2 regions of the Pseudomonas sp. ArH3a genome follow, and region 1 is predicted to be linked to the other one. Evidence: predicted binding sites of a transcription regulator. Region 1 holds the regulator's gene; the other holds the start of a gene.
The links. Region 1 encodes sigma-54, which starts transcription at its own class of promoters, with help from an activator protein. Its sites were predicted from a motif close to ANTGGCATNNANNTTGCTNT; they were not measured.

Region 1 (14,789 bases):
CAGGGCGGCACGGCGGTCGGCACCGGGATCAACGCACACCCGGAATTCGCCGCGCGTTTCAGCCAGCAACTGAGCAACCTGACTGGCGTGAAATTCACCCCGGGCAGGAACCTGTTCGCATTGATCGGCTCCCAGGACACAGCCGTTGCCGTGTCCGGCCAGTTGAAAGCCACCGCCGTCTCGCTGATGAAAATCGCCAATGACCTGCGCTGGATGAACTCCGGACCGCTCGCAGGCCTGGGTGAAATCGAGCTGGAAGGCCTGCAACCGGGCTCTTCGATCATGCCGGGCAAGGTCAACCCGGTGATCCCGGAAGCCACTGCCATGGTCGCGGCCCAAGTGATCGGCAATGACACGGTGATTACTGTCGCGGGGCAATCCGGCAACTTCGAGCTGAACGTGATGCTGCCGATCATCGCCCAAAACCTGCTCAGCAGCCTTGAACTGCTGGCCAATTCGAGCCGCTTGCTGGCCGACAAGGCCATCGCCAGCTTCAAGGTCAACGAAGCCAAGCTCAAGGAAGCGCTGTCGCGCAACCCAATCCTGGTCACCGCACTCAACCCGATCATTGGTTACCAAAAAGCCGCTGAAATCGCCAAGAAGGCCTATCAGCAAGGCCGTCCGGTAATTGATGTCGCTCTCGAGCACACTGACTTGTCACGTAGCCAACTGGAGATCCTGCTGGATCCGGAAAAGCTTACGGCGGGCGGCGTGTAATCACCGACTCTGCTTTGGAGGCTCACCATGGAGCACTGGAAACGCACGATCGAACGGGCCAATCGCTGCTTTATGCAGGGCGAACTGGTCGACGCTCGCGAGGCCTATTTGCAAGCCCTGGCCCTGGCTCAAGTGTTATTCGAGCGTTGGGCGGATGCCGACGAAGCAGTGGCGGCTTGCGTCATTTCCCATCACAACCTGGCGGACCTGCACCTGCGCCTGAACCAGCCTGAGGAAAGCGCGGAGTACCTGTGTGCTATCCACCAGCGCCTGCTGCAGACCCTGCAGGACCCGCGCCTGAGCCGGCAATTGCGCGAGGCGGCGCTGCGCCAGAGCAGCAAGACCTACGTCGAACTGTTGAACTTCATCAGCGATCACGGCGAGTACCCGCGAACCCATCGCTTGTTGGGTGGCGCTGCGGTGCAAACGGATGCGTCGATCCGCAACAGTCCTTATTACGGAGCACATTGATATGTCCTACACCTTGCCTGCCCTGCCTTACGCCTACGATGCCCTGGAGCCGCACATCGATGCGCAAACCATGGAAATCCACTACACCAAGCATCACCAGACCTACATCAACAACCTGAATGCGGCGGTTGAGGGCACTGAGTTTGCGGGCTGGCCGGTTGAGAAGTTGGTGTCCAGCGTCCAGCAGTTGCCGGAAAAACTGCGTGCCGCAGTGATCAACCAAGGTGGCGGCCACGCTAACCACTCGCTGTTCTGGGCGGTGATGTCGCCCAAAGGCGGCGGCAAACCTGAGGGCGTGCTGGGCAAAGCGATCGAGGAACAGTTGGGTGGTTTCGACAGTTTCAAGGAAGCCTTCACCAAGGCTGCCCTGACGCGTTTCGGCAGTGGTTGGGCCTGGCTGAGCGTTACCCCACAAAAGACCCTGGTGGTCGAAAGCAGCGGCAACCAGGACAGCCCGCTGATGAACGGCAATACGCCGATCCTCGGTCTGGACGTCTGGGAGCACGCCTACTACCTGCTCTACCAGAACCGTCGTCCGGAATACATCAACGCCTTCTACAGCGTGATCAATTGGCCGGAAGTCGCCGCACGCTACCAGGCCGCCTTGGCCTGATATTGACCCTATAACACGACCTAAGGCCGACTATGGGCACTGAAATACTGGCGATCAGCAGCGGACGAATGTTTCGTTATGCGTTTGGCTCACTGCTGCTATTGGCAGGTACTGCATTGCTGGTGGCCCACGGGCTGGCCTGGCTGGACCTTGAACCGCGCATCCTGCGTGCCTTGCAGGGCGGGTCGATCTGCGCGCTCGGCACGGCGCTGGGCGCGGTGCCGGTGCTGGTGATTCGTCGGATGCCGGTAGCGCTCAGCGATACATTGTTGGGCTTTGGTGCTGGAGTGATGTTGGCAGCAACTGCCTTTTCGCTGATCGTGCCGGGTATCACTGCCGCTGAAGGCCTGGGGCTTTCGCCCTGGGGCGCCAGCGGCTTGATCAGCTTTGGGATCATGCTGGGAGCGTTCGGGCTGTACCTGGTCGACCGCAAGGTCTCCGGCGCCAGCCCGGAAATGCTGGTGGGCACGCCGGATAAACCGGTGATCCCACCCCGCATCTGGCTGTTTGTGTTCGCCATCATTGCCCACAACATTCCGGAAGGCATGGCGGTGGGCGTCTCTGCCGGTGGCGGCATGCCGGATGCCGATAGCCTGGCCATGGGCATTGCCCTGCAGGACGTGCCGGAAGGTTTGGTGATTGCGCTGGTCTTGGCCGGGGCCGGGATGTCGCGGGTCAAAGCGTTCCTGATCGGCGCCGCGTCAGGGTTGGTAGAGCCGGTATTCGCTGTGTTGTGCGCGTGGCTGGTGAGCCTGGCAGAAGTTTTGTTACCGCTGGGCCTCGCGCTTGCGGCTGGTGCGATGTTGCTGGTGGTGACTCACGAAGTGATCCCCGAATCGCGCCGCAATGGTCACGAAAAGCTTGCCAGCTTGGGGTTGTGCATCGGGTTCTGTTTAATGATGGTGATGGATACAGCTCTGGGGTGAGGCTGTTGCAGCCTCACATCCCTCTCAAAGGGTGGATTTACTCACCCTCGTCGAAGTAGTTGTTGATCAGCGCCACCAAGGCATCCATCGCTTCCTGTTCCTGCTCGCCTTGCGTCTTCAGGTGAATCTTGGTGCCCTTGCCGGCGGCCAGCATCATCATCGACATGATGCTCTTGCCGTTGACCATGGACTCCGGCGTGCGCCCGGCGTAGATCTCGCAAGGAAATTGTCCGGCAACGCCGACGAATTTAGCGGAAGCGCGAGCGTGCAGGCCCAGCTTGTTGATGATTTCAATTTCCAGAGCGGGCATCGCGGGGTGGTCCTTTCAGCTAAGGTCGCGGTGGCGAACCTGGACGTTCTTGAGGGTTTGCTGCAGCACCTGGCCCAGGCGTTCGGTCAGGTAGACGGAGCGATGGTGGCCGCCGGTACAGCCAATGGCAATGGTGACATAGGCCCGATTGCTCGCAGCAAAGCGCGGCAACCATTTGAGCAGGTAGCTGGAGATGTCTTGGAACATCTCCTCTACATCCGGCTGCGCGGCCAGGTATTCGGCTACAGGCTGATCCAGCCCCGACTGTTCGCGCAGTTCTGGCTTCCAATAAGGGTTAGGCAGGCAACGCACATCAAAGACCAGGTCGGCGTCCACCGGCATGCCGCGCTTGAAGCCAAACGACTCGACCAGAAAAGCGGTACCGGGCTCCGGCTGGTTCAGCAGGCGCAGCTTGATGGCATCCCGCAATTGATACAGGTTCAGGCTGGTGGTGTTGATCTTGAGGTCGGCGAGGTCAATGATCGGGCCGAGCAGCGTGGTCTCGTCCTCAATGGCTTCGGCCAGGGAGCGATGCGGGCTGCTGAGGGGGTGGCGTCGGCGGGTCTCGGAAAAGCGCTTGAGCAGCGTTTCTTCGTCCGCATCCAAGTAGAGCACATCGCAATGAATGTGCTTGGCGCGCACTTCCTCGAGCAATTGCGGGAATCGCTCAAGGTGGCTGGGCAGGTTGCGGGCGTCAATCGAAACGGCAACCAGGGGTTGTGCCAATTCAGTGTGGATCAGCGCGCGCTCCGCCAGTTCAGGCAGCAGGCCCGCAGGCAGGTTGTCGATGCAATAGAAGCCGTTGTCCTCAAGAACGTTGAGGGCAGTGCTTTTACCCGAGCCGGAACGGCCGCTGACGATGATCAAACGCATGATTACTGCCCGCTTTGTTCATCCAGGACAACCTGATAGAGCGCCTCGTTGGTGCTGGCACTGCGCAGTTTGTCGCGTACTTCCTTGCGGTCGAGCATGCTGGCGATCTGCCGGAGCAGTTCCAGGTGTGCATCGGTGGCGGCTTGCGGGACCAGCAGAACGAACAGCAGGTCGACCGGTGCGCCGTCGATGGCGTCGAAATCAATTGGTGCATCGAGGTGCAGCAGGGCGCTCACTGGGGCTTCACAGCCTTGCAGGCGGCAGTGAGGAATCGCGATACCGTTGCCAAAACCGGTTGAACCGAGTTTTTCACGGGCGATAAGTGCCTCATACACAGCTTGCGTATCCAGTTCGGGCACTTCGCGGCCGATCAGGTTGGCAATTTGTTCTAGGGCGCGCTTTTTACTGCCGCCCGGCACGTTCACGAGGGAACGGCCGGGGGTCAGGATGGTTTCAAGTCGGATCATGGGTGGGGAGTGTTAGCGGCCTGTGCCCTGAAGAAGGCTCTGCTGCTTTTCCTTATGCTTTTTGATTTGGCGATCCAGCTTGTCGGTCAGGTCGTCAATGGCGGCATACATATCTGAATGCTCAGCATTGGCGACGACTTCCCCGCCGGGTATACGCAAGGTGGCTTCGATTTTCTGCTTCAGCTTTTCGACAGTCATGATGACTTGCACATTGGTGATCTTGTCGAAATGCCCCTCAATTCTTTTGAGCTTTTCGCCTATATAGGCGCGCAGCGGTTCGGTCACTTCCAGTTGGTGTCCACTGATATTGACTTGCATACAGCTTCTCCTTCGTTGCCAGTGCATAAAGCGGCGGGTAGGAATACCCGCCACTGGAACGCTATGGCCCGCCCGTCACATCAAACGCTTACGCTCGCTGGAAGGCGCGATCCCGAGGGACTCGCGGTACTTGGCGACGGTTCGACGGGCGACCTGAATGCCTTGTGCCTCCAGTAAACCAGCGATCTTGCTGTCACTCAACGGCTTTTTCTGATTTTCCGCGGCAACCAGTTTTTTGATGATCGCGCGGATCGCCGTGGACGAGCATTCGCCGCCTTCGGAGGTGCTGACGTGGCTGGAGAAAAAGTATTTCAACTCATAAATACCCCGTGGGGTATGCATGAATTTTTGCGTGGTCACCCGGGAAATCGTCGATTCGTGCATGCCCACCGCCTCAGCGATGTCGTGCAGCACCAGCGGTTTCATGGCCTCGTCGCCATATTCCAGGAAGCCGCGCTGGTGCTCGACGATCTGGGTGGCCACTTTCATCAGGGTTTCGTTGCGGCTCTGCAGGCTCTTGATGAACCAGCGCGCTTCCTGCAACTGGTTGCGCATGAAGGTGTTGTCGGCGCTGGTGTCGGCGCGGCGCACAAAGCCTGCGTATTGCGGGTTGACGCGCAGGCGCGGCACCGATTCCTGGTTCAATTCCACCAGCCAGCGCTCGTTGTCCTTGCGCACGATCACGTCGGGAACCACGTATTCGGCTTCGCTGGACTCGATCTGCGAGCCCGGGCGAGGGTTGAGGCTCTGTACCAGCTCAATGACCTGGCGCAGGTCGTCTTCCTTGAGCTTCATGCGGCGCATCAGCTGGCTGTAGTCGCGGCTGCCCAGCAGGTCGATGTAGTCGGTGACCAGGCGCTGGGCCTCAGCGAGCCAAGGGGTCTTGGCCGGCAGTTGGCGCAGTTGCAGCAGCAGGCACTCGCTGAGCGTGCGAGCGCCGATACCGGCGGGCTCGAATTGTTGGATGCGGTGCAGGACGGCTTCGATTTCGTCCAGTTCAATGTCCAGTTCAGGGTCGAAGGCCTCGAGGATTTCATCAAGGGTTTCGTCCAGGTAGCCCTGGTTATTGATGCAGTCGATCAGGGTGACGGCGATCAGGCGATCGGTGTCCGACATCGGCGCGAGGTTCAGTTGCCACAACAAATGGCTTTGCAGGCTCTCGCCGACGGACGTACGGGTGGTGAAATCCCACTCGTCATCATCATTGCTCGGCAGGCTGCTGGCGCTGGTCTGGTAGACGTCTTCCCACGCGGTGTCCACGGGAAGCTCGTTGGGAATGCGCTCGTTCCATTCGCCTTCCTCAAGGTTATCCACCGTCGGGGCGGTTTCCTGATAAGAGGGTTCCTGCACGTCGGCGTTGGGTTTTTGCTCGATGTTGTCGGCCAGCGGGTCTGCATTATCGAAGTCGTCGCCTTCTTCCTGGCGTTCGAGCATCGGATTGGACTCCAGGGCCTCCTGGATTTCCTGTTGCAGGTCCAGGGTCGACAATTGGAGCAGGCGGATGGCCTGTTGCAGCTGCGGTGTCATCGTCAGCTGCTGGCCCATTCTCAGGACTAGCGATGGTTTCATGGCAGGGGCTTAACACCTTATTCGCCGGCGCAATGCGCCATCCACGACAGGGCGCGTGAGCGCCAAACATAAGCAAATTATATGCCTGATATCGGGGGCTTTGCCTAGAGCGCGGTAACAATAAAAAAAACGAGGTTTTTATTGACTCCCGCGCGCCTTGGCGAATGGCCAGACACCACAGTGCTTACAGGCGGAACTCATGGCCCAGGTACACTTCCTTGACCAGTTCGTTGGCCAGGATAGTGGCGGAATCGCCTTCGGCGATCAGCTGGCCATCGTTGACGATATAAGCTGTTTCACAGATATCGAGGGTCTCACGGACGTTGTGGTCGGTGATCAATACGCCGATACCCTTGGCCTTGAGGTGATAGATGATCTGTTTGATGTCGCCGACCGAGATCGGGTCGACGCCGGCAAACGGCTCGTCCAGCAGGATGAACTTAGGCGCAGTGGCCAGGGCGCGGGCGATTTCCACACGGCGACGCTCACCACCGGACAAGCTCATGCCGAGGTTGTCGCGAATGTGGTTGATATGGAACTCCTGCAGCAGGCTTTCCAGCTCCTTGCGGCGGCCATCACGGTCGAGTTCCTTGCGGGTCTCAAGGATCGCCATGATGTTGTCGGCCACTGACAGTTTGCGGAAGATCGACGCTTCCTGGGGAAGATAGCCGATACCTGCGCGTGCACGACCGTGCATGGGCTGATGGCTGACGTCCAAGTCGTCGATCAGTACACGCCCTTGATCCGCCTGAACCAGCCCGACGATCATATAGAAGCATGTGGTCTTGCCGGCACCGTTCGGGCCAAGCAAGCCGACGATCTGGCCACTGTCGATCGACAGGCTCACGTCGCGTACGACCTGACGGCTTTTATAGGCCTTGGCCAGATGCTGGGCTTTCAGGGTTGCCATTCGTTAGTTCGCCTTCTTCGCGTCAGCTTTCTGCTTCGGCTGGATAACCATGTCGATACGCGGGCGAGGTGCGGTGACCTTGCTGCCATTGGCGCGGCCGGCCTGAGCGATCTGCTTCACGGTGTCATAGGTGATTTTTTCACCTTCCGTGGTGTTGCCATCGGTGCTGACCACTTTGGCCTGATCGATCAGGACAATGCGGTTCTGCTGGGCGTGGTACTGGATGGTCTTGCCGTAGCCCTTCATCGGGGCGGTATCGGCGGGCGCCTGCTTCTGTTCGAAATAGGCCAGGTTGCCCACCGACGTCACCACGTCAATATCGCCGGCCGGGGTACGCGTGAGCGTCACCGTGTTGCCGGTGATTTTCATCGAGCCTTGGGTGATGATCACGCCGCCGGTGTAGGTGGCCACACCTTGTTTGTCATCCAGCTGCGCATCGTCAGCCTGAATGTGGATCGGTTGCTGGCTATCGTTCGGCAGAGCCCAGGCGCTCACGCTTCCCAGTGCTGCGCCCAGACCGAGCAAAATAGGGAGGGTTTTAACGAGCCTCATACTGTCCTCTTACGTTCGATAGCAGGTGTATCCTGCTTTCTTTCAAATACGCTTTCATTCCCTTGCCAGTCGATACACCGCCAGCGCCGTCGATTCTAACGTCTTGCTCGGTCTGCGCATATTGCTGTTGTGGGAAAACGGTCATGCGACTGCTGGTAATGATGGTGTCGCGGTTCTTATCGTCGGTGCGTGCAACGCGGACCGAGTCGATCAGTTCTACCTGGGTGCCACCCTTGTTCACCTCACCGCGCTTGCTGGTGACATGCCATGGGAACTCGGTACCGCGGTAGAGGTTCAGGTCGGGGTTGGTCAGTAGGCTGACGTCCGTGGCCTTGAGGTTTTCGACTTTATCGGCGGTCATTTCGTACTGAACCTTGCCGTCAGGCAGGAACTGTATGGTGTGGGCGTTGATGGCGTAATAGGCGATAGCGCTCTCGTCGACGGCCACTACAGGCTTGTCGAGAAAGCGCTCCGGGCTGATATTCCAGTAGCCCACCGCCAGGAACAGCGCGGCGATCACCCCGAATAACAGAAATTTGCGAATCTTTTTGCTCAGCATAAAAAGCTCTATAGGTAGGCGGCGTGGGCCGCTTCAAGACTGCCCTGGGCACGCAGGATCAACTCGCAGAACTCGCGGGCAGCACCTTCACCGCCACGTGCGGTAGTGATGCCATGGGCGTGTTCGCGCACAAATGCCGCGGCGTTCGCGACGGCCATGCCCAGGCCTACCCGGCGAATGACCGGCAGGTCAGGCAGATCATCGCCCAGGTAGGCGACCTGCTCATAGCTTAGGTTGAGCTGTCCAAGAAGCTCGTCCAGAACCACCAGTTTATCCTCGCGGCCCTGATACAGGTAAGGAATCCCCAGGTTTTGTGCGCGGCGTTCCACAACCGGTGTTTTTCGACCGCTGATAATCGCCGTTTGCACGCCCGCAGCCATCAACATCTTGATGCCTTGGCCATCGAGGGTATTGAACGTCTTGAACTCGCTGCCGTCTTCGAGAAAGTACAGGCGGCCATCGGTCAGTACGCCGTCGACGTCGAAAATCGCCAGTTTGATGTTTTTACCGCGTTGCAACAGGTCGCTGGACATTTACATCACTCCCGCACGCAGCAAGTCGTGCATGTTCAGGGCGCCGACCGCGTGATCGTCACCGTCGACGACCACCAGCGCAAGAATCTTGTGGTCTTCCATGATCTTCAGCGCTTCGGCCGCCAGCATTTCAGGGCGTGCGGTCTTGCCGCGTGGGGTCATGACTTCGTCGATCGTAGCCGTTTGAATGTCGAGGTTACGGTCCAGGGTACGGCGCAAGTCGCCGTCAGTGAACACCCCGGCCAGGCGGCCATCGGATTCCAGGATGACTGTCATGCCCAGGCGCTTGAGGGTCATTTCCATCAGGGCGTCCTTAAGCAGGGTACCGCGCGGGACGTGAGGCAATTCATCACCGGAGTGCATGACGTTTTCGACTTTCAGCAGCAGGCGGCGGCCCAAGGCGCCACCCGGGTGGGAAAATGCGAAATCCTCGGCGGTAAACCCGCGTGACTCCAGCAGCGCCACTGCCAAGGCATCGCCCATCACCAGCGCTGCGGTGGTGGAGGAGGTCGGTGCCAGGTTCAGCGGGCAGGCTTCGTGGTCCACGTGAACATTCAGGTTGACCTCGGCGGCCTTGGCCAGCGTCGAGTCCGGGTTGCCGGTAATGCTGATCATCTGGATGCCCAGGCGTTTGATCAGTGGCAGCAGGGTCACGATTTCATTAGTGCTGCCGGAGTTCGACAGCGCCAGGATAATGTCATCCTTGGTGATCATGCCCATGTCGCCGTGGCTGGCCTCGGCCGGGTGCACGAAAAAAGCCGTGGTCCCGGTGCTTGCCAAGGTGGCGGCGATTTTGTTGCCGACATGGCCTGATTTGCCCATGCCGACCACGACAACGCGGCCCTTGCTGGCCAGAATCATTTCGCAGGCGCGTACGAAATCCGCGTCGATATGGGCCAGCAAACCTTCTACGGCTTCAAGCTCGAGGCGGATGGTGCGTTGTGCGGATTGAATAAGGTCGCTGGATTGGCTCATGTCTGAAATCGTATAGCCTGACGAAAAGTCGGCGATTATAGCGGTAATGATCAATTCCCTCACGCAAGTTCGTCAGGGTTTATTCTGCAAGTGCCTAAGATTAGTGCACAGCAACGTTTTTTCCCTGTCCCGAATCTGAACGAGCGCTGTTCCGGCCTTGGGGGCGCTGTACCAGCAGTGATATAGTTCGCCGTCAGTTCGGTCCGCCCAACCCATGTGGCTAACTATTTATTGCGCATCTGTCGCAAACGAATGTCGCAAACATGGTGTCTGAGTGAAAGGCTGCATCCCAAGGAGATTAGATGAGTGCCGATAACGCCTACGCGGTCGAGCTGAAGGGCCTTACCTTCAAGCGCGGGACGCGCAGCATCTTCAATAACGTCGATATTCGCATTCCCCGCGGAAAAGTCACGGGCATCATGGGGCCTTCCGGTTGCGGCAAGACCACCCTGTTGCGCCTGATGGGTATGCAATTGCGCCCTAGCGCCGGCGAAGTGTGGGTCAACGGCCAGAACCTGCCGACCCTGTCGCGCAGCGATCTGTTCGATGCGCGCAAGCATATGGGCGTGCTGTTCCAGAGTGGCGCGCTGTTCACTGACCTCGATGTGTTCGAAAACGTGGCGTTTCCGCTGCGGGTGCACACGCAACTGTCCGATGAGATGATTCGTGACATTGTGTTGCTGAAGCTGCAGGCCGTCGGCCTTCGCGGCGCCATCGACCTGATGCCTGACGAATTGTCCGGCGGCATGAAGCGTCGTGTCGCGTTGGCGCGTGCCATCGCGCTGGATCCGCAAATCCTCATGTATGACGAGCCTTTTGTAGGCCAGGACCCGATCGCCATGGGCGTGCTGGTACGCCTGATCCGCCTGCTCAACGACGCGTTGGGGATTACCAGTATCGTGGTGTCCCACGACCTGGCCGAAACCGCGAGCATTGCCGACTACCTTTATGTAGTAGGCGATGGTCAGGTGCTGGGGCAGGGCACGCCTGAAGAACTGATGAACGCTGATAACCCGCGTATTCGCCAATTCATGACCGGCGATCCCGATGGCCCGGTGCCTTTTCATTTTCCGGCAGCGGACTACCGCTCAGATCTTCTGGGGAAGCGCTGATGCGCAAGACATCTTTACTCGAGAAGGTTCGCCTTTTCGGTCGCTCCGGCATCGATCTGGTCGAAGTGCTGGGGCGTTCGACCATTTTTCTGTTTCACGCACTGCTCGGTCGCGGCGGCATCGGCGGCGGTTTTGGCCTGCTGCTCAAGCAATTGCACTCGATCGGCGTGATGTCCCTGGTCATTATCGTGGTGTCCGGGATTTTCATCGGCATGGTGCTGGCGTTGCAGGGGTTCAATATCCTCTCCAGCTACGGTTCGGAGCAGGCGGTGGGGCAGATGGTCGCCCTGACGCTGTTGCGTGAACTCGGCCCGGTTGTCACCGCCTTGCTGTTTGCCGGGCGCGCAGGGTCTGCATTGACCGCCGAGATCGGCAACATGAAGTCCACCGAGCAGTTGTCCAGCCTGGAAATGATCGGCGTGGACCCGCTCAAATACATTGTTGCCCCGCGCCTGTGGGCCGGCTTCATTTCCCTGCCTCTGCTGGCGATGATCTTCAGCGTGGTCGGTATCTGGGGCGGCTCGTGGGTGGCGGTTGACTGGTTGGGCGTCTATGACGGCTCGTACTGGGGCAACATGCAAAACAGCGTGACCTTCAGCGGCGACGTGCTCAACGGCATCATAAAGAGCATCGTCTTCGCCTTTGTAGTGACCTGGATCGCCGTATTCCAAGGCTATGACTGTGAGCCCACTTCAGAAGGGATCAGTCGCGCCACCACCAAGACCGTTGTGTACGCCTCGCTGGCGGTACTGGGCCTTGACTTCATTTTGACCGCCTTGATGTTTGGAGATTTCTGATGCAAAACCGCACTGTGGAAATCGGTGTCGGCCTTTTCTTGCTGGCTGGCATCCTGGCTTTACTGTTGTTGGCCCTGCGAGTCAGCGGCCTGTCGGCCAGCCCCACCGCCGACACTTATAAACTTTACGCGTACTTCGATAATATCGCCGGTTTGACTGTCAGAGCCAAAGTGACCATGGCCGGTGTAACCGTCGGCAAGGTCACGGCAATCGATCTGGATCGCGACAGCTTCACCGGCCGAGTGACCATGCAAGTCGATAAGAAGGTAGATAATCTGCCGACTGACTCCACTGCATCTATCCTCACTGCTGGTTTGCTGGGCGAGAAGTACATCGGTATCAGCGTGGGCGGGGAAACAGCCTTGCTCAAGGATGGTTCGACAATCCACGACACACAGTCGTCGTTGGTGCTTGAAGACTTGATCGGTAAATTCCTGCTCAATACGGTCAATAAAGACGCCAAATGAGGAATCTGTTCATGATCTCTACCTTGCGACGTGGCCTGCTGGTGCTGCTTGCAGCACTGCCGATGATGGCCAACGCGGCGGGTTCTGCGCACGATCTGGTGCAGGACACGACCAACAAAATGTTGGCTGACCTGACTGCCAACAAAGAGCAGTACAAGCAAGACCCAACGAAGTTCTACGATGCGCTGAATACCATTGTGGGCCCAGTGGTCGATGCCGAAGGCATTTCCCGCAGCATCATGACGGTCAAGTATTCACGCAAAGCTACGCCTGCGCAGATGCAAACATTCCAGGAAAACTTCAAGAAGGGCCTGTTCCAGTTCTATGGCAACGCCCTGCTGGAGTACAACAACCAGGGCATTACCGTTGCTCCGGCCGGGGATGAGTCGGGTGACCGCACCAGCGTTAACATGACCGTTAAGGGCACCAACGGCGCCGTTTATCCTGTGCAGTACACACTGGAGAAGATCAGCGGCGAGTGGAAACTGCGTAACGTGATCATCAACGGCATCAACATTGGCAAGCTGTTCCGCGATCAGTTCGCTGACGCGATGCAGCGCAATGGCAACAACCTGGACAAAACCATCAATGGTTGGGCCGGTGAAGTCGCCAAGGCCAAGGAAGAAACCGACAAACAAGCTGGGAAGCCTGCGCAATGACCGAGTCGGCTGTTCGTCTTGGCGACGCCGGTGAGTTGTTTCTCAGTGGCGTGCTCGATTACCGCTCCGGGCCTGACCTGCGCAAGCAGGGCCAGGCGCTGATCAACAGCAGCAACGCGCCTGCGTTGGTGCTTGATTGCTCGGCGGTGACCAAGTCCAGCAGCGTCGGTCTGTCGTTGTTGCTGTGTTTCATGCGCGATGCTGAAGCGGTCAAGAAGCCGTTCAGCATCCGTGCGTTGCCCGAGCACATGCGCGAAATTGCCGAGGTTTCCGGTATTACCGAACTGTTGGCGCATCCTTAATACACATTATTAAAGAGGCCCCCCGTCAGAGTCCTGCTATGCGGGGTTCGCAGGCGCGGGGCTTTTTTGTATGATGTGCGACCCGTGCGCACTTGGCGCCGATAGAGGTTGAGCATGCAGGCCTACGAAGTTAAGAGCTTCCTTGAAGAAAAGCTGTCGAATAGCCTTCCTTCACAAGTGCAGGTTGAAGTTGAAGGCGAAGGCTGCAACTTCCAGCTGAATGTGATTAGCGATGAACTGGCGGCACTGAGCCCGGTCAAGCGTCAACAGCAGATCTATGCCCATTTGAACCCGTGGATCACCGATGGCAGCATCCACGCGGTCACTATGAAATTTTTCAGCCGCGCGGCCTGGGCCGAGCGCACCTGAGCCCCCAAGGCGTCGAGATTCTTATGGATAAATTGATTATTACCGGCGGTGTCCGCCTTGATGGCGAGATCCGCATTTCCGGTGCGAAAAACTCCGCCTTGCCGATCCTGGCAGCGACCCTGCTGTGCGATGGCCCGGTGACTGTGGCCAACCTGCCGCACCTGCACGACATCACCACCATGATCGAACTGTTCGGTCGCATGGGCATTGAGCCGGTGATCGACGAGAAGCTGTCTGTCGAAATCGACCCGCGCACTATCAAGACCCTGATCGCTCCGTACGAATTGGTGAAAACCATGCGTGCGTCGATCCTGGTACTGGGCCCGATGGTTGCCCGTTTTGGTGAAGCCGAAGTGGCGTTGCCTGGCGGTTGCGCCATCGGTTCGCGTCCGGTCGACCTGCACATCCGTGGCCTTGAAGCCATGGGCGCCACCATCGACGTCGAAGGCGGCTACATCAAGGCCAAGGCGCCAGAAGGCGGCTTGCGCGGTGCCAATTTCTTCTTTGATACCGTCAGCGTGACCGGTACCGAGAACATCATGATGGCCGCTGCCCTGGCCAACGGTCGCAGCGTGCTGCAAAACGCCGCGCGCGAGCCTGAAGTGGTCGACCTGGCCAACTTCTTGATCGCCATGGGTGCCAACATCACCGGCGCCGGCACCGACACCATCACCATCGAGGGTGTTAAACGCCTGCACTCGGCCACCTACAAAGTGATGCCCGACCGTATCGAGACCGGCACCTACCTGGTGGCTGCCGCCGTGACCGGTGGTCGCGTCAAGGTTAAGGACACCGATCCGACCATCCTTGAAGCCGTCTTGGAAAAACTCAAGGAAGCGGGTGCTGAAATCACCACCGGTTCCGACTGGATCGAGCTGAACATGCACGGCAAGCGGCCAAAAGCTGTCAACGTGCGTACTGCTCCGTACCCGGCGTTCCCGACCGACATGCAAGCGCAGTTCATCTCCTTGAACGCGATTGCCGAAGGCACCGGTGCCGTGATCGAGACCATCTTCGAAAACCGCTTCATGCACGTGTATGAACTGCACCGCATGGGCGCCAAGATCCAGGTCGAAGGCAACACGGCCATCGTTACCGGCATCGAGAAGCTCAAGGGCGCGCCAGTCATGGCCACCGACCTGCGTGCCTCGGCCAGCCTGGTGATCTCGGCGCTGTGCGCTGACGGCGATACCCTGATCGACCGCATCTACCACATCGACCGTGGTTACGAGTGCATCGAAGAAAAACTGCAGATGCTCGGCGCCAAGATCCGCCGCGTACCGGGCTAGT
Region 2 (14,789 bases), 670 kb from region 1:
TCGGTGCGCTGTGGGGTGAAGTCCGCAAGCTGCTGGAGCAGGCGTTTTTGCAGTTGATCCAGCTGCGGACGAATCTGCTTCACCAGGTCCGGGCGCGGGTTGTCGGGCGCTTTGCCTTGGAACTGCCAGTCGGATAGATGGGTGTATTGCACCAACTTATTGGCTTCGATCTGCGCCGAGAAAAATTGCTCGGCGGCGGCGGGGTCCAGTTTGTAAGTAGGCGCCTGGGCGACGACGCTGGCGATCACTTCCTGTTCGCGCTTCTTGTCCTCTACGGGCTTGTGGCTGTCCCATTTGCTCAGGGCAACCTGGTCGGCGATCTCCAGGCGCTCGGCGATGCTGTTGAGCAGAGGCTCCAGGGTGGGCGGCGCGGCGCTCGCACTGGCGCTGATAAATAACAAAGCGAACACAAGTCGATGTTTCAAAGCAGATCTCCTGTGGGAGCTGGCTTGCCTGCGATGCGGGCAACTCGGTACAGCAGGTATACCCAGCTGATGCTATCGCAGGCAAGCCAGCGCCCACATGTTGATTGGGTTTGCAGGTTGGGGGCGGTGTCAGTCAGAGGCTACCTTAACTTGCGTGCTTGCCTACAGGTGAGCCAGAATCCGCCGGCTTGTACGGCTGGCTTGTCGTCTTTAAGGTTGCTCGGTCGCTGCTCATCAGCGATCAGGTTTAGTAGCCTGGATTCGAATTGTAGGTCGTGCATTCTCCATCAATCAGATTTCCCAAATCTGTGCTTGATGGTGGCTGTGCGCAGGGCATCCTCGGATGCGCCGGGCTTCTACATTCACCGGTCTACTAACCTGCGCACAGCCGCCACCCTTTCGTTTAGTAGCGAAGCGAAGGCGGCCTCATTGAGGAATGTAGAAAATGTTCAAACCAACCCCAAATCCACCTCCATCCGTCTTCACCATCGATCCCGGTAGCGACGACGAGTCCCTGCTGGTCAACAGCTTTGAAGCCTTCTCCTCGGTCAGCACCTTGTTGCTTGATTTGTCCGAGGCGCTGGAAGGCAAACACCGCGATACGGTTCTGGCGATTCACCAGCTCAGTGCCTTGGGTACCTTGATGATTGCCAAGATGCTCGACCGCCACGCCCCGGCCTGCTGAACCCCAGGCAAAAAAAAAGACCTCCCGAAGGAGGTCTTTTTTCATCACGCCACGTTAAGCAGCGCTACCGGATCAGCAGCTGTAGTACAGCTCGTATTCCAGTGGGTGTACGAAGGTGCGTACTTTGATTTCTTCTTCGCTTTTCAGCTCGATGTAGGCATCGATGAAGTCGTCGCTGAATACGCCGCCTTTGGTCAGGAACGCACGGCCCTTGTCCAGCTCTTCCAGGGCTTCTTTCAGGCTGCCGCACACTTGTGGGATCTCTTTGGCCTCTTCAGGCGGCAGGTCGTACAAGTTTTTGTCGGCGGCGTCGCCTGGGTGGATCTTGTTCTGGATACCGTCCAGGCCAGCCATGACCAGGGCAGCGAAAGCCAAGTACGGGTTAGCTGCTGGGTCCGGGAAGCGCGCTTCGATACGGCGAGCGCGTGGGCTGGACACGTAAGGAATACGGATCGAGGCGGAACGGTTGCGAGCCGAGTAGGCCAGCATTACCGGCGCTTCGAAACCTGGGACCAGACGCTTGTAGGAGTTGGTCGACGGGTTGGTGAAGCCGTTCAGGGCCTTACCGTGCTTGATGATACCGCCGATGAAGTACAGGGCGGTGTCGGACAGGCCGGCATAACCTTCGCCAGCGAAGGTGTTCTTGCCATCTTTGGCGATGGACAGGTGAACGTGCATACCCGAACCGTTATCGCCATACAGCGGCTTAGGCATGAAGGTAGCGGTACGGCCGTAGGCATCAGCCACGTTGTGTACGCAGTACTTCAGGGTCTGAACTTCGTCAGCCTTGGCCACCAGGGTGTTGAACTTCACACCGATTTCGTTCTGGCCGGCAGTCGCCACTTCGTGGTGGTGAACTTCGATGACCAAGCCCATTTCTTCCATGGCGTTGCACATGGAGGTACGGATTTCGTGGTCGTGGTCGAATGGCGGAACTGGGAAGTAGCCACCTTTGATACCTGGACGGTGGCCTTTGTTGCCGCCTTCGATGTCCTGGTCGGACATCCACGAACCTTGTTCAGAGAAGATCTTGAACATGGAGCCGGAGATGTCGGACTTGAACTTGACCGAATCAAAGATGAAGAATTCTGGCTCTGGGCCAACGAATACGGTGTCGCCGATACCGGTCGACTTCAGGTATTCCTCGGCACGCTTGGCGATCGCACGTGGGTCGCGGTCGTAGCCTTGCATGGTCGAAGGCTCGATCACGTCGCAGACGATGATCAGGGTTGGGTCTTCGGTGAACGGGTCGAGAACGGCAGTGCTGTCGTCCGGCATCAGGATCATGTCGGAAGCTTCGATGCCTTTCCAGCCAGCAATGGAGGAACCGTCGAACATTTTGCCTTCTTCGAAGAAAGCATCATCCAGCGCGTCGCGAGCCGGCATGGTCACGTGGTGCTGAGTACCTTTAGTGTCCGTGAAGCGCAGATCAATCCATTTAACGTCATGATCTTTGATGAGTTGAACCGACTTCGACATGGTGTCCTCCGGGTGGCTTCGGGCTGGGGTAGTGGAGTTAGCCCTTAGAATGTGGGTGATGCCGGCGCGAATACTCGACCAAGGCAACCTGCCTCACAAGAGAGCAAATTGCATGCCAGTGCGCCAACATGGCCTTTTTGCCTCAAAATGGCCCCTATAACGGTGCAATCCGCTGAAGCGGAATAATTAACGCACTGCAATGTAGCGTTAATTTGCGCAAATGACCCGTTTTGGTGCGCGGTATCGTCAATGCATATTAACTGGTTAAACCTTGAGCGATTTCCGCTATAATCCGCGCCCCCCTTTTTCAGCAGGCCCGGCGCGCGCTGTTTCCATGAAATTAATCGTTAAAGTGTTCCCCGAGATCACCATCAAAAGCCGACCGGTACGGATGCGTTTCATCCGTCAGTTGGCCAAGAACATCCGTGCCGTGCTCCGTGACTTGGACCCGGCTGTGGTGGTGAACGGCGTGTGGGACAACCTCGAGCTGGAAACCCGTGTCACCGACGCCAAAGCCTTGAAGGACATGACCGAGCGCCTGAGCTGCATGCCGGGCATCGCGCATTTCCTGCAGGTGGATGAGTACCCGCTGGGCGACTTCGACGACATCACCGAAAAGTGCAAACTGCATTTCGGCACAGAGTTAGAAGGCAAGATTTTTTCGGTGCGCTGCAAGCGCGCCGGCAAGCACACCTTCACCTCCATGGACGTCGAGAAATACGTCGGCAGCAAGCTGCGTCGCGAGTGCGGCGCCGCCGGAATTTCCCTGAAAGCGCCGCAAATTGAAGTGCGCATGGAAATTCGCGACCAACGGTTGTTTGTGATCCACAGCCAGCACAACAGCATTGGCGGCTACCCGTTGGGCGCCCTGGAACAGACCCTGGTACTGATGTCCGGCGGTTTCGATTCCACAGTGGCGGCCTACCAGATCATGCGCCGCGGCCTGATGAGCCACTTCTGCTTCTTTAATCTGGGCGGGCGTGCACACGAATTGGGCGTGATGGAAGTCGCGCATTTTATCTGGAAGAAGTACGGCAGCTCCCAGCGCGTGCTATTCGTAAGCGTGCCGTTCGAGGAAGTGCTGGGCGAAATTCTCGGCAAAGTCGATAACAGTCATATGGGCGTAGTATTGAAGCGTATGATGTTGCGCGCTGCGTCCCGAATCGCCGATCAGTTGCAGATCGACGCGCTGGTGACCGGCGAAGCGATCTCCCAGGTTTCCAGCCAGACGCTGCCGAACCTGTCGCTGATTGACTGCGTGACCGAAAAGCTGGTGCTGCGCCCGCTGATTGCCAGTCACAAGCAGGACATCATCGACCTGGCCGAAGAAATCGGCACGGCGGATTTCGCCAAGCACATGCCTGAATATTGCGGGGTCATCTCGGTGAACCCCAAGACCCACGCCAAGCGCAACCGCGTGGAGTACGAAGAACAACAGTTCGACATGGCGATTCTGGAGCGTGCGCTCGAGAACGCCAAAATGGTCCCGATCGATCGCGTAATCGACGAACTGGGCCAAGACGTGCAAATCGAAGAAGTCAGCGAAGCCCTGGCCGGCCAGATTGTCGTCGACATCCGTCACCCGGATGCCGCGGAAGATGAGCCGCTGGAAATCACTGGCATCGACGTGCAAGCGCTGCCGTTCTACGCATTGAACGCGCGTTTCAAGGAACTGGATAACAGCCGTCAGTACCTGCTGTATTGCGACAAAGGCGTGATGAGTCGCCTGCATGCCCACCATTTGCTCAGTGAGGGGCATGCCAATGTGCGCGTTTATCGACCGAGCTAAGAGCCCGGGGCTGTTTGCCTGTGGCCTGCGTCACCGGCCCCCCGACTCTGCCGTCAAGCTGTAACGGCAAGGCCTGACTCTACTGTTAATCGCTGCCACGACCTGTCAGCACACCGAATCCTCTGATCGAGATACACAAGTGATCGAAAATCTACGTAACATCGCCATCATTGCTCACGTTGACCATGGTAAAACCACCCTGGTAGACAAACTCCTGCGTCAATCCGGCACCCTGGAGCGCAACGAGCTCAACGACGAGCGCGTGATGGACTCCAACGACCAGGAAAAAGAGCGCGGTATTACCATCCTGGCTAAAAACACCGCTATCAACTGGAACGGCTACCACATCAACATCGTGGACACCCCGGGCCACGCCGACTTCGGCGGTGAAGTTGAACGTGTAATGTCGATGGTTGACTCCGTTCTGCTGCTGGTTGATGCCCAAGACGGCCCTATGCCGCAAACCCGTTTCGTGACCAAGAAGGCTTTCGAAGCCGGCCTGCGTCCGATCGTGTGCATCAACAAGGTTGACCGTCCAGGCGCGCGTCCGGACTGGGTTCTGGACCAGATTTTCGACCTGTTCGACAACCTGGGTGCAACCGAAGAGCAGCTTGATTTCCAAGTGATCTACGCCTCTGCCCTGAACGGTATTGCCGGTCTGGAACACACCGCCATGGCGGAAGACATGACCCCGCTGTACCAGGCGATCGTTGACCACGTTCCACCGCCGAAGGTTGACCGTGAAGGCCCGTTCCAGATGCAAATCTCGGCACTGGACTACAACAGCTTCCTGGGTGTTATCGGCGTTGGCCGTATCGCTCGTGGTAGCGTCAAGCCGAACACTCCGGTTGTTGCTATCGGTGCCGACGGTAAGAAGCGTAACGGTCGTATCCTGAAGCTGATGGGTCACCACGGTCTGCACCGTATCGACGTTGAAGAAGCTTTCGCAGGCGACATCGTGTGCGTCAGCGGTATGGACTCGCTGTTCATCTCCGACACCCTGTGCCAGCCGGACACTGTCGAGGCGATGAAGCCTCTGACCGTTGACGAGCCAACCGTTTCCATGACCTTCCAGGTAAACGACTCGCCTTTCTGCGGTAAAGAAGGCAAGTTCGTGACTTCCCGTAACATCAAGGAACGTCTGGACAAAGAGCTGCTGTACAACGTTGCACTGCGCGTTGAAGAAGGCGACTCGGCTGACAAGTTCAAGGTTTCCGGCCGTGGTGAGCTGCACCTCTCGGTACTGATCGAGACCATGCGTCGCGAAGGCTTCGAAATGGGCGTTGGTCGTCCGGAAGTGATCATCCGTCAGGTTGACGGCGTGAAGCAGGAACCGTTTGAAGACGTGACCATCGACACCCCGGAAGAATCCCAGGGCAAAGTCATGGAAGAGATGGGCCTGCGTCGCGGCGACCTGACCAACATGGTGCCGGATGGCAAAGGCCGTGTGCGTCTGGAATACAACATCCCTGCTCGTGGTCTGATCGGTTTCCGTAACCAGTTCCTGACCCTGACCAACGGTGCTGGCATCCTGACCTCGATCTTCGATCGCTACGACACCATGAAGTCCGGCGACATGTCCGGCCGTCAGAACGGTGTTCTGGTATCGGTAGAAACCGGCAAGGCGCTGACCTACTCCCTGGAAACTCTCCAGGCGCGTGGCAAGCTGTTCGTTGAACACGGTCAAGAGATCTACAACGGTCAGATCGTTGGTCTGAACAGCCGTGACAACGACATGGGCGTCAACCCAACCAAAGGCAAGAAGCTCGACAACATGCGTGCTTCGGGTAAAGACGAAACCATCGCTCTGGTTCCACCTGTTCGCTTCACCCTGGAACAGGCTCTGGAATTCATCCAGGACGACGAGCTGTGCGAAGTTACGCCTAAGTCGATCCGCCTGCGTAAGAAGATCCTGGACGAAGGCGAGCGTACCCGCGCTGCCAAGAAAGCCAAGAACTGAGTTAACTCAGGCTGAATGAAAAACGCCCCCGGTCGAAAGGCCGGGGGCGTTTTTTTATGCCTGATCGTTCCCACGCTCTGCGTGGGAATTTAGCTCTGGACGCTCCGCGTCCGCTCTTAAAGGCGGGCCGTGGAGCGTCCCAAGAGGCGTTCCCACGCAGAGCGTGGGAACGATGATCAGAACTTGTCGAGGGTCTTGAACTTAGTCTCGCGCACCACTTCCTTCGGCTTATACGCGCAATACCCAGGCCGCGGGCCGATTTTCGGGTGGTTGCGGCAGGTATCCGGGCGCTTGTCATAAATAGTGCAGAAGCGCGTCTTACGATCCAGGTACAGGCAATCGTTGTTGCTCATGCGCTGCAGGGTAAAAATTTCGGATTTGGAGTTGTAGCGCTCGACGATGCCTTCCTTCTGCAAACGCTTGGCGATGTTCTTCGGCGGGTCGCCGCGTTCGAACTCGTCAACGATGCCAATGCGGATCAGGTCCTTGATCTTCACCTCAACCGGCAGCGTGCAGCAGCTGGACACGCAGCCACCGCACATGTGGGCGGAATATTTCTGCCAGGTCTCGAGACGGTCGAGTTCCGCGGCGGCGATCAGTTGAGGCTTCATCAGGGTTCCAAGGTGGGGCTATATCCGGGCGCGCGATAATACCGGGATTGATGATTTTTTGAACAATATTTTGCGGTTTTCAGCCCGAAGGCTGCTCAAGCGCCGTTCGGGCACGACCCCTGCATCAATTTCCCGCAAAGGTGAATGAGTTAAAAAACTGCCGAACCAGCACGTCCGCCGTCTGTCAGACCGACTAGGCTCTAGCAACTCCTTCAATCTCGCCCGAGGTCGCACCGATGTCTCAGGAACCGCTTGCACGAGAAGCAGAGGTAGCCGCATTCCGCGATGCTGTCTTGACCAAACTCACCTACGCGGTGGGCAAAGACCCCGACCACGCCTTCGACCACGACTGGTTTGAAGCCATTGCCCTGGCCGCGCGCGACCAGATGGTCGACCATTGGATGGACCATACACGGCGTATTTACCGCAAAGGCCAGAAGCGGGTTTATTACCTCTCTCTCGAATTCCTGATCGGTCGTTTGCTCTACGACAGCCTGAGCAACCTTGGCGTGCTGGAGATCGCGCGCGAAGCACTCTCCGAACTGGGAGTCGACCTGGAGCGCATCCGCCTGCTGGAGCCCGACGCGGCGCTCGGCAACGGTGGCCTGGGCCGCTTGGCGGCATGCTTTATGGAAAGCATGTCGACCCTGGGCATTGCCGGCCACGGGTATGGCATTCGTTATGAGCACGGCCTGTTCCGCCAGGCGATTGTTGATGGCTGGCAGCAGGAACAGACCGAGCGCTGGCTGGACTTTGGTAACCCATGGGAATTCGAGCGGGCCGAAGTGATTTACCCGATCGGCTTTGGCGGTAGCGTCGAAACCCTGCCGGACGCCTCCGGCAAGCTGATCCAAGTGTGGACGCCCAGTGAAACCGTGCGCGCGGTTGCTTATGACACCCCAGTCGTCGGCTGGCGTGGCGCCAGCGTCAACACCCTGCGCCTGTGGCGTGCACGCGCCGTGGAAGACCTGCACCTGGAACGTTTCAACGCCGGTGACCACTTGGGCGCCGTCGCCGAAGTCGCCCGCGCCGAAAGCATCTCGCGAGTGCTTTACCCGGCCGACAGCACCGAAGCGGGGCAGGAACTGCGCCTGCGCCAGGAATACTTCTTCGTCGCCGCCTCCTTGCAAGACTTGCTGCGCCGCCACAAAAACATGCACGGCTCGGTATTGAGCCTGGGCGAGCACGCCGCCATCCAGCTCAACGACACTCACCCCTCGATTGCCGTGGCTGAGCTGATGCGCCAACTCGTCGACCTGCATGACATTCCGTGGGAAGCCGCGTGGGATGTGACGGTTGAAACCCTTTCCTACACCAACCACACCTTGCTACCCGAGGCATTGGAAACCTGGCCTGTGGGCCTGATGGAACGCATGCTGCCCCGGCACATGCAGATCATCTACCTGATCAACGCCCAGCACATCGACTCGCTGCGCGCCAAAGGCATTCACGACTTTGACGTGCTGCGCGCCGTGTCGCTGATCGAAGAAGACAACGGCCGCCGTGTGCGCATGGGCAACCTGGCGTTCCTGGGCTCCCACAGCGTCAACGGCGTGTCCGGCTTGCACACCCAGCTGATGCGCAGCACGGTGTTCTCCGAAATGCACAAGCTGTACCCGGAGCGCATCAACAACAAAACCAACGGCATCACCTTCCGCCGCTGGCTGTACCAGGCCAACCCCAAGCTCACCGAGATGCTGGTGGAAGCGCTGGGCCCGGACATTCTCGACACCATGGAAACCCGCCTGACGGAGCTGGAAACCTTCGCCGAGAAGCAGTCTTTCCGCAAAGCCTTCGCCGATCAGCGCCTGCACAGCAAGCGCGCGCTGGCCGAGATCATCCACGAGCGCCTGGGCATCTCCGTCAACCCGGCGGCGATGTTCGACGTGCAGGTCAAACGCATCCACGAATACAAACGCCAGTTGCTCAACCTGCTGCACACCGTGGCGCTGTACCAGGCGATACGCGCCGAGCCGGGCACTGACTGGGTGCCACGGGTGAAGATCTTCGCGGGCAAGGCCGCCGCGAGTTATCACCAGGCCAAGTTGATCATCAAGTTGACCAACGACATCGCCCGCACCGTGAACAACGACCCCACCGTGCGCGGCTTGCTCAAGGTGGTGTTCCTGCCCAACTACAACGTCAGCCTGGCGGAAAGCATCATCCCGGCGGCAGATTTGTCGGAGCAGATCTCCACGGCGGGCTTCGAAGCCTCGGGCACCAGTAACATGAAGTTTGGCCTCAACGGCGCGCTGACCATCGGCACCATGGACGGCGCCAACGTGGAGATGCACGAGCGCGTGGGCGCCGATCACATGTTTATTTTCGGCCTCAGTGCGCAGCAGGTGGAAGCCCGCAAGCACGCCGGTGAATTCAACGCCGGGCCGGAAATTGCCGCCTCCCATCGCCTCAACGATGTGCTGCAAGCGATCCGGGGCGGGGTGTTCTCGCCGGATGATCCGGGCCGTTATGTGGGTTTGATCGATGGCCTGATCGACTACGACCGTTTCCTGGTGTGTGCCGACTTCGATTCCTACTGGGATGCCCAGGCACGGGTCGAGGCGCATTGGCATGACTCCAAGGCGTGGTGGCGTTCGGCGGTGCTCAATACGGCGCGGATGGGGTGGTTCAGCTCGGATCGCACGATCCGCGAATACGCCACCGAGATATGGAAAGCCCTCGACTAAACACCGCTGATCCAAGTGTGGGGGCGGGCTTGCCCGCGATAGCGCAGTGTCAGTTTGCAAATATGTCGACTGATACACCGCTATCGCGGGCAAGCCCGCTCCCACATTAGTGCTGCGTCGATATACTAGCCCCCGGTTTGCCCGCCTCGGGCTGCTTAGGGATATCGACTATGCAATGGATCTTCATGCTGATTGGCCTGGTGCTCGGCTGGACACTCGATGAGTCGTTCACTGATGCCGGTTTCGGTGCGCTATTGGGCTTGGGCATTGGCCAGGCGATTCGCCTGTCGAGGCTGTCCGCCCAAGCGGACCAGCAAGCTCGTCAGTTGGAGACCACGCAGAAGGCGCTGATAGCGCTGGGTGAGCGCCTGCGGCAGTTGGAAGTGCCCCCGCCGACCAGCAGCGTGATTGTTGAAACCCCTCTCCCAGAACCCGTACCTGTGGTTGAAAAGCCCGAACTTGTTTGGGAACTGCCCGCCGAACTGGCGCCTGTCGCCACAGTGGCCGAAACCAGCCAGCCGCTGCCGGATGACGTCTGGGCCCCAGCGCCGACGCCAACACCTAAAGAACCTGCCATTCCCCGTGGCCCCAACCTGATCGAGCGCGCCATCAGTGGCGCACGCACTTGGTTGTTTGGCGGTAACACCGTGCTGCGCGTTGGCGTGGTGCTGTTGTTTCTCGGCCTGGCATTTTTGCTGCGCTATGCCACCGAAGGTGTGGTGGTGCCGATCGAACTGCGTTACGCCGGCGTTGCCGCTGCCGCCATCGGCCTGCTGGGCCTGGGTTGGTGGTTACGGCTGCGCAACAGCAATTACGGCCTGATGCTGCAAGGCACCGGGATTGCCGTGTTGTACCTGACGGTGTTTGCCGCGATGCGCTTGCACCCATTGATCGACCCGAGCGCTGCGCTCGGCCTGTTGGTGGCGGTCACGGTGTTCTCGGCGATCCTGGCGATCACTCAGGACGCCCTTGGCCTTGCGTGCGCGGCAGCGCTGGGTGGGTTTGCCGCGCCGATTCTTACGTCCACCGGCGCCGGTAACCATGTGGCGCTGTTCAGCTATTTTGCGTTGCTCAATGCCGGCATCCTCGCCATCGCCTGGTTCAAGGCCTGGCGCTTGCTCAACCTGATCGGGTTTGTCGGCACCTTCGGCATCGGTTTCGCCTGGGGCCTGCGTTCGTACACACCGGAACTGCTGTGGAGCACCGAGCCGTTTCTGATCCTGTTTTTCCTGATGTACTTGGCCATCGGCCTGTTGTTCGCCCGACGTAAGTTGCAAGAGATGGGCGATGCCCCCGAAGACCGTCATGCGCTGCTGCGCTGGTCGGCGGCCAAGGGCGATTATGTCGATGGCAGCATGCTGTTCGGGCCGCCGCTGGTGGGCTTCGGCCTGCAGTTCGCGCTGGTGCAGCACCTGGAATTTGCCGCCGCGTTCAGTGCGCTGGGCCTAGGGCTTATCTACATGGGCCTGGCGCGGTTGCTCAGTGGCGGTCGCGCCTTGCTGCTGGCGGAAACCTGCCTGGCCCTGGGGGTGATCTTTGCCAGCCTGGCGATTCCGCTGGGCCTTGATGCGCGCTGGACGGCGGCGGCGTGGGCGGTGGAGGGCGCGGGGATCTTCTGGCTCGGCTTGCGCCAACAGCGGCCGCTGGCGCGGGCATTTGGCCTGTTGTTGCAGTTGGGTTCGGCGCTGGCGTTCCTCAGCGAACTGCGCGTAGGCGAACTGACCTTACTCGACGGTGCACCGCTGGGCGCGCTGTTGCTGGGTGCGGCGCTGCTGTTCAGCTTCGATCAGTTGCGCAAGGCATCGACCGAACAGGCGGCGCACTGGGAGCGCAAAGGCCTGCCCGTGCTGGCGAGCTTGGGCCTGAGCTTTTTGTACCTGCTTGCACCGTTGCTGCTGCTGACCCAAGGCACCGCCGTCAGTTGGGCAATCGCGGGTCTTGTGACGCTGTTTGTCGGCCTGCGCATCGGCTCGCGCACCTTCCTGTTCACCGCCTTCGGCGTGCAACTGCTTGGCGGTGCGTTGTTCCTGTTGCGCTTGCAGGGCGGTGATGGGACGGCGGTATTCAGCGCCGGGTGGACCGGCTTATTGACCGCCTCGCTGATCGGCCTGGCGTTGGTCGGCGGCATGCTGATGGCCGCGCGCGATGACCTGGTGCGTAGCGATGTGCGGCTGCTGCGCGGGCTGTCGGTGGTGCTGCTCGCCGGTTTGGTGCTGATCAACCTCGCGGTGCTGTTTGTGCTGCCATGGGAAAGCGCCAGCGGCGTATGGGCGGCGAGTGGCTTGTTGATTATCTGGCTGAGCCTGTACTTGCAGCAGCGCGCGAGTTTCGTATTTGGGTTGCTGCTGCAACTGATCGGCGGCGCTTCGTTCCTGTTGGCGGTGCCGCAGTTGCTCGGGCCGTTGAGCAGCGAGGGCTTGCGCCCCTTTGCCCACAGCGGTTTCTGGACGCCAATGGTGCTGGGCCTGGCCGCGATGGTGGGCGCCTGGCGCTTGCAGCGTGAACCGCATGCGCCGGTGTTTGCCGTGTTGAAGCTGCAACGCCTGTCCGACCTGCTGCTGGTATGGGGCGCGGCCTGGTGGACGCTGGCGCTGATCGGGGAAGTGTTGCGGTTTATCCCGCAGGCGCTGCAGGGGCCATTTTTGCTCGGTATCGCGGCGATTAGCGTGGCGATCTGGGCAGTGCTGGCCGAACGTTTGCGCTGGGCATCGCTGGGCATGCTGTGCGCCTTGCTGATGCCGGCGGCGGGTGTGGTGTTGCTGGTGTCTGCCCATGACTACTACCACCCGGCGGCGCAGTACGGCTGGCTGGCTTGGTTGGCGGTGTTCGTTGTGCATTTCCTCTCGCTGCGCCGTTTGACTGCGCGGGTGCCGGGCAACGTATTGAGCATCGCCCACGTGCTCGGCTGCTGGATGTTGATCGGCGTGCTGGCGCTGGAGCTGCGTTACGGCCTGCTGTTGCTGTCGAGCGAATACAACGCCTGGCGCTGGTTGGGTTGGGCGATTCTGCCAAGCCTGTACCTGGTGCTGGCGGCTGCGCCGCGCAGCTGGCCGTGGCCGGTGTCGGCGTATCCGCGTGAATACCGCGTGCTGGCCGCGTTGCCGCTGGCGGTATTGATGCTCGGCTGGTTCTGGCTGGCGAATATTTTCAGCGACGGCACCGCTGAACCGCTGCCGTACGTGCCGCTGCTTAACCCGCTGGACCTGGGCCTGCTGTTCGCATTGCTGGGTATTTACCTGTGGTCGCGCAGCGTTGCGCCGCAACGCGGGCCGCGTGCCGAGCTAGTCGCCCAAGGTGTCGCGGGGGCTTCGCTGTTTGCCTTCTTCACCGCCTTGGTGATGCGCACCGCCCACCACTGGGCGGGTGTGCCGTTCCAGCTGGATGCGTTGCTGGCGTCCATGTTGGTACAGGCCGGCCTGTCGATTGTGTGGACCCTGATCGCCCTCGGCCTGATGATCGGCGGCCACCTGCGCCATCGTCGCGAAGTGTGGTTGATCGGCGCGGCGTTGATTGCAGTGGTGGTCGCCAAGCTGTTCTTTGTCGAGCTGAGTAACCGTGGCGGGCTGGCGCGGATTGTGTCGTTTATCGGCGTGGGCGGGCTGTTGCTGGTGGTGGGCTACTTTGCACCACTGCCGCCCAAGCGTGCCGAGCCTGTGTTGGAAACTGAAGGAGCATCCTCTTGATCGGTAAGTTGAGCGTAATCGCGGTGGGCTTGTGTACGACGTTGTCGGTATGGGCGCAGGAAACGCCCGCCGACTTCACCACGCAGGTGCCGTTGGCGGTGAGTGGCAACGGCCCTTGGTATCGCCTGGAGTTGCCGCTGTCTGTGCAATTGAGCGCGCGCCAGGCCGATCTGAGCGATGTGCGCGTGTTCAATGCCGCCGGTGAGCCTCAGGCGTATGCGTTGTCGCGCCAATCCGCGCAACGCACCGAAAGCCGCAATGTGGCCGATGTGAAGTGGTTCCCGCTGTACGCCGCCGACACCCGCGAAAGCGTGCCGGACGTGGTGATGAAATCCACTGCTGAAGGCACGCTGCTCGAGGTGCGCCCGTCCAAGGCCGGCAAGCAAGTACTGCGTGGCTGGGTGCTGGACGCCAGCGCGATCAAGGCGCCGTTGCAGCAACTGAGCCTGGACTGGAGCCGCGAACAGGACGGCTTCCAGCGTTTCAGCATTGAAGCCAGTGACGACTTGCAGCACTGGGAATCCTGGGGCGATGGCCAGGTGGCGCGCCTGTCGTTTGCCGACGAGCGGGTCGAGCAGCATGACGTGAGCTTGCCGGGGCAATCGGCGCGTTACCTGCGCTTGGTGTGGCAAGGCCAGGTCGCGCCGACGCTGACCTCGGCCAAGCTTGTGAGCGCCACCAGCAGCAGTCTGCCGATGCCGTTGGTGTGGTCGCAGCCGTTGTCGGGTACGCGGCTCAAGGCCGGGGAATACAGCTGGCAGCTGCCGACGGGTCTGAATGTCGAGCGCTTGCGTATCGAGTTGAAGCAGCCGAACACGCTGGCGCCGGTCGCCTTGGCGGGGCGCCGTGAAGCCAAGCAAGCCTGGCAGCCGCTGAGCAATGGCTTGTTGTACCGCCTGGCCCAGAACGGCCAAGACGTCGTGCAGGACGAGTTGCAACTGCCGGGCATTGCCGTCGGCGAGCTCAAGTTGCAGGTGGATGAGCGCGGCGGTGGCTTGGGCGTTGAAGCGCCGGCCCTGCGTTTTGCCGTGCGCGCCACGCAGTTGGTGTTCCTGGCGCGGGGTGAGCCACCGTTCACCCTGGCGCTGGGCAATGGCTCGGTCAAGGCGGCGAACCTGCCGTTGTCGACCCTGATCCCCGACTACAGCGCCGAACGTCTCAAGACGTTAGGCCAGGCCAGCGTTGCGGGAGAGGTGGTGGTCAAAACCGCCGCCGTCGCCGCATCGCCCGAAGCAGGCACCGACTGGAAGAAACTCGGCCTGTGGGCCGTGCTCCTGTTGGGTGTGGCGGCGCTGGGGGCGATGGCCTACAGTTTGTTGCGCCAACCTGCGGCCAAACCGTGAACTCTATTGGAGTTAAATCCTCTGATTAGAGGAAATACGCCCCGACTCGCGTTAAACTGCGCGGGTTTTTAAGCCCCCCATTCTCCGGAGCCTTCCATGTCCCGCGTTACCCTGAGTCGCTATTTGA

Region 2: the regulator sigma-54 is predicted to act here: its motif matches at 2,690-2,709, upstream of glnA (glutamate--ammonia ligase).

The regions. Positions count from the first base shown of each region.
Region 1 is NZ_CP080330.1:1,325,911-1,340,699, forward strand. Features, by position in the region: gene K0P33_RS05955 (class II fumarate hydratase) at 1-717, shown strand, start outside; gene K0P33_RS05960 (hypothetical protein) at 745-1,188, shown strand; gene K0P33_RS05965 (superoxide dismutase) at 1,190-1,801, shown strand; gene K0P33_RS05970 (ZIP family metal transporter) at 1,834-2,727, shown strand; gene K0P33_RS05975 (HPr family phosphocarrier protein) at 2,765-3,037, opposite strand; gene rapZ (RNase adapter RapZ) at 3,053-3,910, opposite strand; gene ptsN (PTS IIA-like nitrogen regulatory protein PtsN) at 3,913-4,377, opposite strand; gene raiA (ribosome-associated translation inhibitor RaiA) at 4,390-4,695, opposite strand; gene K0P33_RS05995 (RNA polymerase factor sigma-54) at 4,771-6,264, opposite strand; gene lptB (LPS export ABC transporter ATP-binding protein) at 6,449-7,174, opposite strand; gene lptA (lipopolysaccharide transport periplasmic protein LptA) at 7,178-7,726, opposite strand; gene lptC (LPS export ABC transporter periplasmic protein LptC) at 7,713-8,285, opposite strand; gene K0P33_RS06015 (HAD family hydrolase) at 8,294-8,818, opposite strand; gene K0P33_RS06020 (KpsF/GutQ family sugar-phosphate isomerase) at 8,819-9,793, opposite strand; gene K0P33_RS06025 (ATP-binding cassette domain-containing protein) at 10,096-10,905, shown strand; gene mlaE (lipid asymmetry maintenance ABC transporter permease subunit MlaE) at 10,905-11,702, shown strand; gene mlaD (outer membrane lipid asymmetry maintenance protein MlaD) at 11,702-12,169, shown strand; gene K0P33_RS06040 (ABC transporter substrate-binding protein) at 12,181-12,828, shown strand; gene K0P33_RS06045 (STAS domain-containing protein) at 12,825-13,130, shown strand; gene K0P33_RS06050 (BolA family protein) at 13,245-13,499, shown strand; gene murA (UDP-N-acetylglucosamine 1-carboxyvinyltransferase) at 13,523-14,788, shown strand.
Region 2 is NZ_CP080330.1:652,456-667,244, forward strand. Features, by position in the region: gene K0P33_RS02910 (chorismate mutase) at 1-425, opposite strand, end outside; gene K0P33_RS02915 (DUF6124 family protein) at 871-1,110, shown strand; gene glnA (glutamate--ammonia ligase) at 1,183-2,589, opposite strand; gene thiI (tRNA uracil 4-sulfurtransferase ThiI) at 2,924-4,378, shown strand; gene typA (translational GTPase TypA) at 4,518-6,338, shown strand; gene K0P33_RS02935 (YkgJ family cysteine cluster protein) at 6,515-6,949, opposite strand; gene K0P33_RS02940 (glycogen/starch/alpha-glucan phosphorylase) at 7,186-9,636, shown strand; gene K0P33_RS02945 (DUF2339 domain-containing protein) at 9,807-13,319, shown strand; gene K0P33_RS02950 (DUF3999 domain-containing protein) at 13,319-14,662, shown strand; gene K0P33_RS02955 (class 1 fructose-bisphosphatase) at 14,759-14,789, shown strand, end outside.